3 regions of the Serratia sp. EC4 genome follow, and region 3 is predicted to be linked to each of the others. Evidence: predicted binding sites of a transcription regulator. Region 3 holds the regulator's gene; each other region holds the start of a gene.
The links. Region 3 encodes PurR, which represses purine synthesis genes. Its sites were predicted from a motif close to CANGCAAACGTTTGCNTG; they were not measured.
Positions count from the first base shown of each region.

Region 1: a site for PurR is predicted at 1,608-1,625, ahead of purL (phosphoribosylformylglycinamidine synthase). Genes of this name have one in related genera too.
Region 2: a site for PurR is predicted at 1,543-1,560, ahead of purM (phosphoribosylformylglycinamidine cyclo-ligase). Genes of this name have one in related genera too.

Region 1 covers NZ_JBNIDE010000009.1:179,810-184,017, forward strand. Annotated here, with positions in the region: gene purL (phosphoribosylformylglycinamidine synthase) at 1-1,513, opposite strand, end outside; gene mltF (membrane-bound lytic murein transglycosylase MltF) at 1,791-3,251, shown strand; gene tadA (tRNA adenosine(34) deaminase TadA) at 3,252-3,758, opposite strand; gene ACP39K_RS20895 (DUF2157 domain-containing protein) at 3,876-4,208, shown strand, end outside.
Region 2 covers NZ_JBNIDE010000009.1:32,585-36,792, forward strand. Annotated here, with positions in the region: gene uraA (uracil permease) at 1-687, opposite strand, end outside; gene upp (uracil phosphoribosyltransferase) at 764-1,390, opposite strand; gene purM (phosphoribosylformylglycinamidine cyclo-ligase) at 1,646-2,683, shown strand; gene purN (phosphoribosylglycinamide formyltransferase) at 2,683-3,321, shown strand; gene speG (spermidine N1-acetyltransferase) at 3,435-3,986, shown strand; gene ACP39K_RS20290 (hypothetical protein) at 4,185-4,208, shown strand, end outside.
Region 3 covers NZ_JBNIDE010000003.1:29,826-34,033, reverse strand. Annotated here, with positions in the region: gene punC (purine nucleoside transporter PunC) at 1-1,114, opposite strand, end outside; gene punR (DNA-binding transcriptional activator PunR) at 1,238-2,194, shown strand; gene purR (HTH-type transcriptional repressor PurR) at 2,182-3,207, opposite strand; gene cydH (cytochrome bd-I oxidase subunit CydH) at 3,532-3,621, shown strand; gene sodB (superoxide dismutase [Fe]) at 3,688-4,208, opposite strand, start outside.

The DNA of each region.
Region 1 (4,208 bases), on a different contig from region 3:
CGGCGCCGACGTCATGGATAAACAGGATCGGGTTCTGGTCGCCCAGTTGCCAGCAGCGGTCGATCACTTCCTGACAGCGGCGTTCCATTTCCGGGTTGTCGCGCTGCACCGACGCGAAATCCAGATCGGCATCGGACTGGCCTGACGCCATCGATGATGCCGCGCCGCCGCCCAGGCCGATATTCATCGCCGGGCCGCCCAGCACCACCAGCTTGGCGCCGACGGTGATTTCCCCTTTCTGGACGTGATCGGCGCGGATGTTGCCGATGCCGCCCGCCAGCATGATCGGTTTGTGGTAGCCGCGCAGCTCGACGCCGTTATGGCTGTTGACGCGCTCTTCATAGGTGCGGAAGTAGCCCAGCAGCGCCGGACGGCCGAATTCGTTGTTGAACGCCGCGCCGCCCAGCGGGCCTTCGGTCATGATATCCAGCGCGGTGACGATGCGTTCCGGTTTGCCGAAGTCCTGCTCCCACGGCTGTTCAAAGCCGGGAATGCGCAGGTTGGACACCGAGAAACCCACCAGGCCGGCCTTCGGCTTGGCGCCGCGGCCGGTGGCGCCCTCGTCGCGGATCTCGCCGCCGGAGCCGGTCGCGGCACCCGGCCACGGCGAGATCGCCGTCGGGTGGTTGTGAGTTTCCACCTTCATCAGGATGTGCGCGTCTTCCTGATGGTAATCGTACGTGCCGTTGTCCGGCGCGGCGAAGAAGCGGCCGACCTGCGAACCTTCCATCACGGCGGCGTTATCTTTATACGCCGACAGCACGTAGTCCGGCGTCTGCTCATAGGTGTTCTTGATCATTTTGAACAGCGATTTAGGCTGCTGTTCGCCGTCGATGATCCAGTCGGCGTTGAAAATCTTGTGGCGGCAATGCTCGGAGTTGGCCTGCGCGAACATATAGAGTTCGATATCCGTCGGGTTGCGCCCCAAACCGGTAAAGGCATTCAGCAGGTAGTCGATCTCGTCCTGCGCCAGCGCCAGGCCGAGCCGGACGTTGGCCTGCTCCAGCGCGGTGCGCCCTGCGCCCAGCACGTCGACCGACTGATACGGCGCCGGCTGATGGTGCGCGAACAGCTGTTCGGCCTGTTGCAGCTCGCTGAAGACGGTTTCCATCATGCGATCGTGCAACAGCGCGGCGAGTTGGCGCCACTGGGTTTCCGTCAGCTCGGGCGCCTTGACGTAGAACGCCAGGCCGCGCTCCAACCGCAGCACCTGCTGCAAACCGCAGTTGTGGGCGATGTCGGTGGCTTTGGAAGACCAGGGAGAAATGGTGCCCGGGCGCGGCGTAACCAGCAGCAGCCGGCCTTCGGGAGCGTGTTCGGCGAGAGAAGGACCGTACTTGAGCAGACGCTGAAGCTTGGCGTGTTCTTCGGCACTTAGCGGTGCGCTGACATCGGCAAAGTGGACGTACTCGGCGTAGATATCACTGACGGGCAGGTGAGCGTCCTGGCAGCGGGACAGCAGTTTGGTAATGCGAAAAGCCGATAAAGCGGGCGAACCACGCAGAATTTCCATAATCAAAGTTCTCTCGTCTTCGAAGCGACGGATAAGACGCTTCATTGGGCGCAACAGGGGAAAACGCGCGTCATTATAGAGAATCCTCGCCGCCGACGAAACCGTTTGCGTAGGGATTATTGATAAAAGCATGCCGCACCGTCGAATTGTCATAACGTGTCAAAAAGTTGCACACTGGCGTTTTGTTGCGCAAAATGCCCCCCGCACTGGTGATTTAACCATGAGAAAAGTCGCGGTTGTCGTCGCCGGCGTACCTGTACCACCACTGGATAACTATTTGAAACGTCTTAAAATAAACTACATCCTCATCGGCGTTGTCACCCTGCTTCTGGCTCTCGCGCTGTGGCCCAATATCACCTGGCGCAGCGGCCAGGGCGGGCAACTCCAGGAGATCATTTCCCGCGGCGAGTTGCGTATCAGCACGCTGAACTCCCCGCTGACCTATTTCAACACCAAGCAAGGGCCAGGTGGGCTCGACTACGAACTGGCCAAGCGCTTCGCCAACTACCTCGGGGTGAAGCTGGTGGTGATCCCCCATCAGAACATCAATGACCTGTTCGACGATCTGGACGACGACGACGCAGACCTGCTGGCGGCGGGCCTTATCTACAACCAGGAACGCCTCAGCCGCGCACGCACTGGCCCGGCCTACTACTCTGTTTCCCAACAGCTGGTGTACCGGCTGGGGACCCCGCGGCCGAAAAGCTTCGCCGACATCAAAGGCAAGCTGGCGGTCGCCTCCGGTTCAGCGCACGTCAGCACGCTAAAACAGCTCAAGCAGGATAAATACCCGGATCTCGCCTGGGAGTCCTCCAGCGATCTCACCTCCAAAGAGCTGCTGGAGCGGGTTGCCGACGGCAAGCTGGACTACACCCTCGGCGATTCGGTGACCATCGCGCTGCTGCAGCGCATCCATCCGCAGCTGGCGGTGGCGTTCGACGTCACTGACGAAGAGCCGGTCACCTGGTATCTCAAACGTGACGGCGACGACAGCCTGTACGCGGCGATGCTGGATTTCTACAGTCAAATGGTGGACGACGGCACCCTGGCGCGGCTGGAAGAGAAGTACCTCGGCCACGTCGGCAGCTTCGACTATGTGGACACCAAAACCTTCCTGTCGGCCATCGACTCGGTGCTGCCCAACTTCCGCCCGCTGTTCGAGAAGCACGCCAACGAGATCGACTGGAAGCTGCTGGCGGCCATCGCCTATCAGGAATCGCACTGGAATCCGCAGGCCACCTCCCCCACCGGCGTGCGTGGCCTGATGATGCTGACCCGCGCCACCGCCGACGGCCTGGGGGTCAACGACCGCCTCGATCCGGAAGAGAGCATTCAGGGCGGCGCGCTCTACCTGCAGCGGCTGATGGCCAAGGTGCCGGACAGCGTGCCGGAAGACGAACGCATCTGGTTCTCGCTGGCGGCCTACAACATGGGCTGGGGCCACATGCTGGACGCGCGCAAGCTGACCAAGACGCAAAAAGGCAACCCGGACAGCTGGGTCGACGTCAAACAGCGCCTGCCGATGCTCAGCCAAAAGCGCTACTACCCGCAGTTGACCTACGGCTATGCGCGCGGGCGTGAAGCCTACAACTATGTAGAAAATATCCGCCGCTACCAGGTCAGCCTGGTGGGCTATCTGCAGGAAAAAGAGAGAAAGGCGGCGCAAGCGGCCGCCGAGCAGGAAGCGTTGGGAAAAGGCTATCCGACGGTGATGCCGGAACTGGCGCTCAACTACTGATTATTCCGGCTTATCCGCCGCCCGCTGCGCCAGCCTGAGCGCTTTTTTCTGTTCGCGGCGCAGACGGAAGAAATTGCTCAGGGTGGCGGCGCATTCGTCCGCCAGCACGCCCGAGACGATCTCCACCTGATGATTCATGCCCGGATGGCGCAAAATATCCACCAGCGAACCGGCCGCGCCGGTTTTCTCGTCGGCGGCGCCATACACCAACCGGCGGATACGGCTGTGCACCATCGCGCCGGCGCACATCACGCAGGGCTCCAGCGTGACGTACAGCGTGGCGTTCAACAAGCGGTAGTTTTGCAGCACCGCGCCGCCCTGGCGCAGCGCCATGATCTCGGCGTGCGCGGTAGGATCGTGTCGGCCGATCGGGCGATTCCAGCCCTCGCCGATGACCTGATTGTCCAGCACCAGCAGCGCACCCACCGGCACCTCGCCCTCTTCCTGCGCGCGCAGGGCCAGCTGCAATGCCTGACGCATCCAGTACTCATCGTTATATTCAGTCATCGCATAATTCCTCGTGCGCTTTTGCGGCGGGCATTATACACACTAGCCTCCCTTTGTCGTAGCCGCCCGCCAATGGCTATACTGGCCGAATCAGCATGTGATTCAGGGACAAGAAACATGAAACTCAGTAAAAAGAACGCCGTCGTGGTGCGCAAGGCGCTGGACGGCTGGGTTGGGGAAGGCGCCATGACGCCCGAACAACGGCAGCAGTTGCTGCTGCATGTGGACGTACAACCTTTCGATTGGCGGCGGCTGGCGCGCTATGCATTTCTCGCCGCGCTGGCCTCGCTGCTGATCGCCGTCACCAGCCTGTTCGCCGACAGCGCACTGCTTGCATGGCTGAGCGAACTGTTCCGCTTCGACGCGCCGGTACGCATGGCGATCGCCGGGGTGTTGGCAGCGCTGGCCTACGTCTGGGCGCTGCGCCGCCGCCAACGGCACCCGGAAAAA
Region 2 (4,208 bases), on a different contig from region 3:
GAAGATGGCGAACCACTCAAAGCGCGGGGTGTAAAAGGTCGGCAGTGCGAACCAGTGCGCCTCGCGGATCGGGGTCAAATCCACCACGCCCATAAAGAACGACAGCGCATAGCCCACCAGCACGCCGATCAGGATCGGGATAATCGCCAGGAAGCCGCGGAACAGCACCGAGCCGAGCACCGTGACCGCCAGCGTCACCAGCGAAATGGTGATGGTGGTCGAGTCGGCGCTGGCGCCTTCCGCCGGCAGCAGGCCCGCCATGTTGGCCGCCACGCCCGCCAGCTCCAGGCCGATGACGGCGACGATCGCCCCCATCGCCGCCGGCGGGAACATCACGTCCAGCCAACCGGTGCCGGCCTTTTTCACGATCAGCGCCACCAGGCAGAACAGCACGCCGCACATGATGAAACCGCCCAACGCCACTTCGTAACCGAGCGGCAACAGCAGCAGCACCGGCGAGATAAACGCGAAGCTGGAGCCGAGGTAGGCCGGGATCTTGCCTTTACAGATGAACAGATACAGCAGCGTGCCGATGCCGTTGAACAACAGCACGGTTGCCGGGTTGATCTTGAACAGGATAGGCACCAGCACGGTGGCGCCGAACATGGCGAACAGGTGCTGGAAGCTGAGCGGAATGGTCTGGAGCAGCGGCGGGCGCTCGCTGACGCCGATGGCGCGACGGGTCATGTGTGCTTTTCCTCGGTTTATTGGTTTTATAGGTTTTAGTCAAAAAAAAGCCGACTCGTTAAGTCGGCTCAAATGTTTACTTGGTACCAAATATCTTGTCGCCCGCATCGCCCAGGCCAGGCACGATGTAGCCCTTGTCGTTCAGACACTGATCGATGGAGGCGGTGTACAGCTCAACGTCCGGATGCGCTTTCTCCAGCGCGGCGATGCCTTCCGGCGCCGCAACCAGGACCAGCACCTTGATGCTGTGGCAACCGGCTTTCTTCAGCAGATCGATAGTGGCGATCATCGAACCGCCGGTGGCCAGCATCGGGTCGACGACCAGCGCCATGCGCTCTTCGATGTTGGAAACCAGTTTCTGGAAGTACGGCACCGGCTCCAGGGTTTCTTCGTCGCGGTATACGCCCACCACGCTGATGCGCGCGCTCGGCACGTGCTCCAGCACCCCTTCCATCATGCCCAGGCCTGCGCGCAGGATTGGCACTACGGTAATCTTTTTCCCTTTGATCTGATCCACTTCAACTGGCCCGCACCAGCCTTCGATGGTGACTTTTTCCGTCTCCAGATCGGCGGTCGCTTCATAGGTCAGTAAACTACCCACTTCTGAGGCCAGCTCACGGAAGCGTTTGGTGCTGATGTCATTTTCGCGCATCAGGCCAAGCTTGTGTTTTACCAGCGGGTGTTTCACCTCAACGATCTTCATCATTTTTCTCCTATTAAGGTGGTTGCGGCCAAAAAAATCGCGGGATTATACCTCCTTTTTTTCGCCGCGCCACCCACAATAGCCCGATCGGGATCAACAAAAGTTTGAATATCAGTATAGATGACGAAAAAGCGGAGCCGGTTCACAAGCCGCTCGCAAACGTTTGCCTGCGCTGTTAGAATTGCCGCGCCTTATTCCGGAATCAACATCGGAAGCACAGTTTTCAAACCGCAAACCGTCGTGGGGAATCGCGCAGTGACCGACAAAACCTCTCTCAGCTATAAAGACGCAGGTGTCGATATCGATGCAGGCAACGCATTGGTAGATCGCATCAAAGGTGTAGTTAAACAGACCCGTCGCCCGGAAGTGATGGGCGGTCTGGGCGGGTTTGGCGCCCTGTGTGCGTTGCCGCAGAAATACCGCGAGCCGGTGCTGGTTTCCGGTACCGACGGCGTGGGCACCAAACTGCGTCTGGCGATGGATTTGAAACGCCACGACACCATCGGCATCGATCTGGTGGCGATGTGCGTCAACGATCTGGTGGTTCAGGGCGCCGAGCCGCTCTTCTTCCTCGACTACTACGCGACCGGCAAGCTGGATGTGGACACCGCGGCCAGCGTGATCACCGGCATCGCCGAAGGCTGCAAACAGTCCGGCTGTGCGCTGGTCGGCGGCGAAACCGCTGAAATGCCGGGCATGTACCACGGCGAAGACTACGACGTGGCCGGTTTCTGCGTCGGCGTGGTCGAAAAATCCGAGATCATCGACGGCAGCAAAGTGCAGTCCGGCGATGCGCTGATCGCCCTGGGCGCTTCCGGCCCGCACTCCAACGGCTACTCGCTGGTGCGCAAGATCCTGGAAGTGAGCAACACCGATCCGACCGCCACTCAGCTGGAAGGCAAGCCGCTGGCCGACCACCTGCTGGCGCCGACCAAAATTTACGTGAAGTCCGTGCTGGAGCTGATCGAGAAGGTTGACGTACACGCCATCGCTCACCTCACCGGCGGCGGCTTCTGGGAAAACATTCCGCGCGTGCTGCCGGAAGGCATGCAGGCGGTGATCGACGAAGCCAGCTGGCAGTGGCCGGCGGTGTTCACCTGGCTGCAGCAGGCCGGCAACGTCAGCCGTCATGAAATGTACCGCACCTTCAACTGCGGCGTAGGCATGGTCATCGCCCTGCCGGAAGCCGAAGTGGAAGCGGCCATCGCGCTGCTGACCGCGGCAGGTGAAAAAGCATGGAAAATCGGTAAACTGACCGCCTCTTCCGACGAACAACAAGTGGTCATCAACTGATGAAAAAGATCGTGGTGTTGGTCTCCGGCCAGGGGAGCAATCTCCAGGCGCTGATTGACGCCTGCCAGCAGGGCCGCATCGCCGCCGAAATCGTGGCGGTGTTCAGCAACAAGGCGCAGGCTTATGGCCTGCAACGCGCCGAAGCGGCGGGCATCGCCGCCCAGGCGCTGGATGCCAAGGCCTACGCCGATCGCACGGCGTTCGACGCCGCATTGGCGGACGCCATCGACCAGTACCAGCCCGATCTGGTGGTGCTGGCCGGCTACATGCGCATCCTCAGCCCGCAGTTCGTGCAGCGCTATGCCGGCCGCATGCTGAACATCCACCCTTCCCTGCTGCCGAAATACCCGGGGCTGCATACCCACCGTCAGGCCATTGACAACGGCGACAGCGAACACGGCACCTCGGTGCACTTCGTGACCGAACAGCTCGACGGCGGCCCGGTGATCTTGCAGGCCAAGGTGCCGATTTTCGCTGACGACGAAGAGGATGACGTGGTTGAACGGGTGCAAACCCAGGAACACACGATCTATCCGCTGGTGGTGAGCTGGTTCGTCGACGGCCGCCTGGCGATGCGCGACGGCGCCGCCTGGCTGGACGGCGAACGCCTGCCTGAGCAGGGTCACGCCGCCGACTGATGCGCGCAGCCTGAACCTTGCCTAAACGGCGCCCGCGCGGCGCCGTTTTTTTTCGCCTTCATCCATTCTGTGAAGTTATACTTTGCACAATTTCACGGCACAGAGGAGCCCACATGTCCAGCACTGCCAACGTCAGATTACGCCCATTGGAACGGGACGATCTGTCGTTCGTCCACCAGATGGACAACAACGCCAGCGTCATGCGCTATTGGTTTGAAGAACCCTACGAAGCCTTTGTCGAGCTTTCCGATCTCTACGACAAACACATCCACGATCAGAGCGAGCGCCGCTTTATCATCGAGCACGAAGGCGCCAAGGTCGGCCTGGTAGAGCTGGTGGAGATCGATCACATCCACCGCCGCGCTGAGTTCCAGATCATCATCGATCCCGCCCACCAGGGCAAAGGCTATGCCAGCACCGCCGCCCGCCTGGCGATGGACTACGGTTTCTCGGTGCTGAACCTGTACAAGCTGTACCTGATCGTCGATAAGGAGAACCCGAAGGCGATCCACATCTACAGCAAGCTGGGCTTCAACGTGGAAGGCGAGCTGATCGACGAGTTCTTCGTCAACGGCGAATACCGCACCGTGCTGCGCATGTGCATCTTCCAGCCGCAATATCTGGCGAAGTTCAAAACGCCAAGCGATAAGCCGCTGGTGAAGTGACAATTCGCGAGAAAAAAAAGAGAAAACCCGCACAGGCGGGTTTTTTATTGGGAAATAAGCGGCTAGTATTAAGGCATATTATTTTATCGTCAGGAAATAGCCAGATGAATACGAAAATAAATAATATTTCCCGAGATAATTAATCGAACAATAATTAATAGTAAGAATTACCCTCTGCCTCTACAAAGGAAAAATGCCATGACGACCGTCTCAAACCTGCTG
Region 3 (4,208 bases):
TAGATACCATCACCGTCACCGTTGCCAACAGCGGCTGGGCAATAAACGCCGACACCAGCATGCTCGCCACAAAACACAGCCCCAATTGCAGCGTATTTTGCAGCGCGGCGGCTTTACCGCTGCTTTCCGGGAATGGCATCAGCGCATTCGCCACCATGATCGGGTAGCCGGCGCCGTTGACCAGCGCCATGACGCAGAACGGGATCAGCAGCGTGGTGAGCGTCGGATTGGTCAGGGTCGCCACCAGATACAGGGCCACCATGCTGACAGCATAAGCTACCAGCAGCCACGGCAGCAGGGTTTTGCCATTGATGCGCTTGAGCGCGGCGCGGCAGCCATAGCCCCCCAACAGGAAAGCCAGCGTCTGCGGCACATAGCTCAGACCGATGTCGCTCGGGCCGTAGCCCATATCACCGAGGATGAACGGCGAGCCGGTCAGCCAGGCAAAGAAGCCGGCCGAGCAGGCGGCGTACATAGCGACGTTGCCGCTGAACACCGGGGATTTCAATAATTGCCAAAAACTGACGCCGCTTTTTGGCGCATCGGCGGCGGGTTGCGTTTTGGCGCGATCTTTGAGCAGCAACGTCGGCAGCAGCAGCAGGGCGGTGATGGCCAACAGCACGGCGAAGATCGCGCGCCAACTGGCGTGGTTCAGCAGCCAGGCGCCAAGCAGCGGCGCCAACGCCGGCGACAGCGCCACCAGCGGCATGATGGTGGCGAATACGCGGTTGGCCTGGCCTTCGCGATAGCGGTCGACCACCAGCGCTTGCCAGATGGCGGCGGCGGAACAGACGCCGACGGCCTGAATAAAGCGCAGTATCCAGAGCTGCACGGCATTTTCCACCCACAGCATGCCCAGGCAGCCGAGCGCGAACAGCGACAGGCCAATCAATAATACCGGTTTGCGGCCCAGTCGGTCGGAGAGCGGCCCCCACAGCAACTGCGCGAAGGCGAAGCCGGCCAGAAAGATGCTCAGGCTGGCGCTGACCGCGCCGGCGGAAATTTGCAGTTCCTCCCGCATGGCGCCGAAGGCGGGCAGGTACATATCGGTCGCCAGATAACCCAGCATGCTCAGGCCGGCGAGGTAGAACATAAAACCAAAGGAGTTTCGCATGGTATTTCTCGTTAATATTTTAGTGTCGCAGGTTTTTAGCGCCGGCCAGTGTATCCGGCTGGATCTCTGCTTGTGAAACGGTAATATTTGCAAAGTGCTGTTAAAAAAATTGAAGGCAAAGCGATGTGGTCTGAATATTCTCTTGAAGTTGTTGACGCGGTGGCGCGCACCGGCAGTTTCAGCGCGGCGGCGCAGGAGCTGCACCGGGTACCGTCGGCGGTGAGCTATACCGTGCGGCAACTGGAACAATGGCTGGCGGTGCCGCTGTTTGAGCGGCGTCACCGTGATGTGGAGTTGACGCCGGCCGGCGCGCTGTTTATCAAGGATGCGCGAGTTGTTATCAAAAAAATGCTCGACACCCGCCGCCACTGTCAACAGGTGGCCAACGGGTGGCGCGGCCAGCTGAATATCGCAGTCGACATCATCGTCAAACCGCAGCGCAGCCGCCAGCTGGTGCTGGATTTCTACCGCCATTTCCCCGACGTTGAACTGATGCTGCAACCCGAGGTGTTCAACGGCGTGTGGGATGCGTTGGTGGACGGCAGGGTGGACATGGCGATCGGCGCCACGCGCGCGGTGCCGGTCGGCGGCGGCTTCGCTTTCCGCGACATGGGGGATATGAACTGGCTGTGCGTAGTCAGCCCACAGCATCCGTTGGCGCAGCTGGCAGGGCCATTGAATGACGATCGGTTGAGGCCATACCCTGCGCTTTGTCTGGAAGACACCTCGCGCAATCTGCCCAAGCGCGTCACCTGGACGCTGGATAACCAGCGGCGGCTGGTGGTGCCGGACTGGACCTCGGCGCTCGACTGTTTGTGCGCCGGATTGTGCGTCGGCATGATGCCGGCGCATCTGGCGCTGCCGCGGGTGCAGCGCGGTGAGCTGAAGGCGTTGCAGTTGCAGCAGCCGTTTCCCGCCAGCCCCTGCTGCCTGACCTGGCAACAGGATAAACCGTCACCGGCGATGAGCTGGCTGCTGGCGTACTTGGGCGATGGCGAGACGCTGAATCAGGAGTGGCTGAGTGAGGCGGCACCGGAAGCCGCGCAGGCCTCCGGCAGGGAAGATGATCAGCGGCGGTAGTCGATGAACGGACCATCGGCGACCGAACGGCGTTCGACCAGCTTCGGATGCACTTCGATCACCTGCGATTCTTCGCGTTTGCTGATGATGCGATCCAGCAGCATGGTGAAGGCCATTTCTCCCAGGCGTTCTTTCGGCTGGTGAATGGTGGTCAGCGCAGGGGTGAAGTAGCGGGCGTTGCGCACGTTGTCATAGCCGATCACGGAAATATCCTGCGGCACTCGCAGCCCCAGCTCGTCAGCGGCGCAGATGGCGCCCATCGCCATGATGTCGCCGCCGCAAAATACCGCGGTCGGCCGCTGTTTTTGCGACAGGATTTGGTGCATCGCCTTGTAGCCGGACTCCGGCTCGAAGTCACCCTGGACGATCCACTCTTCGCGAATGTCGATATGCGCTTCCTGCAGCGCCTTCATAAAGCCCTGATGACGGCCGCCGCCGGTGTTGCGCGACAGCTGGCCCGGGATGGCGCCGATATCGCGGTGGCCGCGCTCGATCAGGTAACGGCCGGCCAGATAGCCGCCTTCGAACGCGTTATCGATGATGGTGTCGGTGAAGTCGCCGCGCGCGGCGCCCCAGTCCATCACCACCATCGGGATATTACGGTAGTCCTCCAGCATGCCCAGCAGTTGATCCGGGTATTCGGAACACATGACCAGCAGGCCGTCGACGCGCTTTTGCGCCAGCATCGCCAGGTAGGCGCGCTGCTTGTCCAGATTGTTGTGCGAGTTGCACAGGATCAGGGTGTAACCTTTGCTGTAGCAGCTGTTTTCCACCGCCTCGATCACTTCGGCAAAATAGGGCGCTTCGCTCGAGGTGGCCAGCAGGCCGATCGACTTGGTGTGATTGACTTTCAGGCTGCGCGCCACGGCGCTCGGCGAGTAGTGCAGCTCTTTGATGGCGGCCCACACGGCCGCTTTGGTCTCTTCGGCGACGAAACGAGTCTTATTGATGACGTGCGAAACGGTGGTGGTGGAAACGCCCGCGCGTTTGGCCACATCTTTAATCGTTGCCATGTAAGGAATGACTCCTGAACTCACATGTTTACAGCATGTAAGTGTGATGTTAATCGTTTGCCTACGTAGATCCTTCTCCAGAGAAGCGAAAACTGAGTTTTTAGTGTGTTGAAGTCTTCAGCGCTTAATCAGGAGGGGCATGGATGCCGGTACGCAGTTGTGAACTGCGAATTTTGTCGCATATTGAACAAAAGTGGAAGAGGTAATCGAGATTATAAACCGGGAAATGATAACAAGATTTTATCGGCGAACTGTGGGAAAATGATTTGACGTACTAATTGTGCGCCTTTTATCCTTAGGAAAGCCCATTTTAAAGGAGTTGTCATGGATACCGATCTGAAGATGTCTCTGTTCACTACCGTCGGCGCGTTGGCGATGATCATCGCTTTCAGCTTTGTCGCCGCGTTGAACTGATCTCCCGCCGGTTTTAAAAAAGGCGCAGCCTCTGGCTGCGCCTCGTTACTTAGGCAAGGCCTGCGTTTACGCCAGGTTTTCCGCCGCAAATGTCCAGTTGACCAACGCCCAGAAGTTTTCCAGGTATTTTGGACGCGCATTGCGGTAATCGATGTAATACGCGTGTTCCCACACGTCAACGGTCAGCAGCGGTTTATCTTCACCGGTCAGCGGAGTTGCCGCGTTGGAGGTGTTGACGATCGCCAGCGCGCCGTCCGGTTTTTTCACCAGCCAGGTCCAGCCGGCGCCGAAGTTTTTCACGGCGGCATCGGTGAACTGTTCTTTGAACGCAGCGAAAGAGCCGAAGGATTTGACGATCGCGGCCGCCAGTTCGCCCTGCGGTTCACCGCCGCCCTGTGGCGACAGGCAGTGCCAGTAGAAGGTGTGGTTCCACACCTGCGCAGCGTTGTTGAACACGCCGCCGTTGGAGGTCTTGATGATCTCTTCGAGCGATTTGCCCTCGAACTCGCTGCCTTTCACCAGGTTGTTCAGGTTAACTACGTAGGTATTGTGGTGTTTGCCGTAGTGGTATTCCAGGGTCTCGGCGG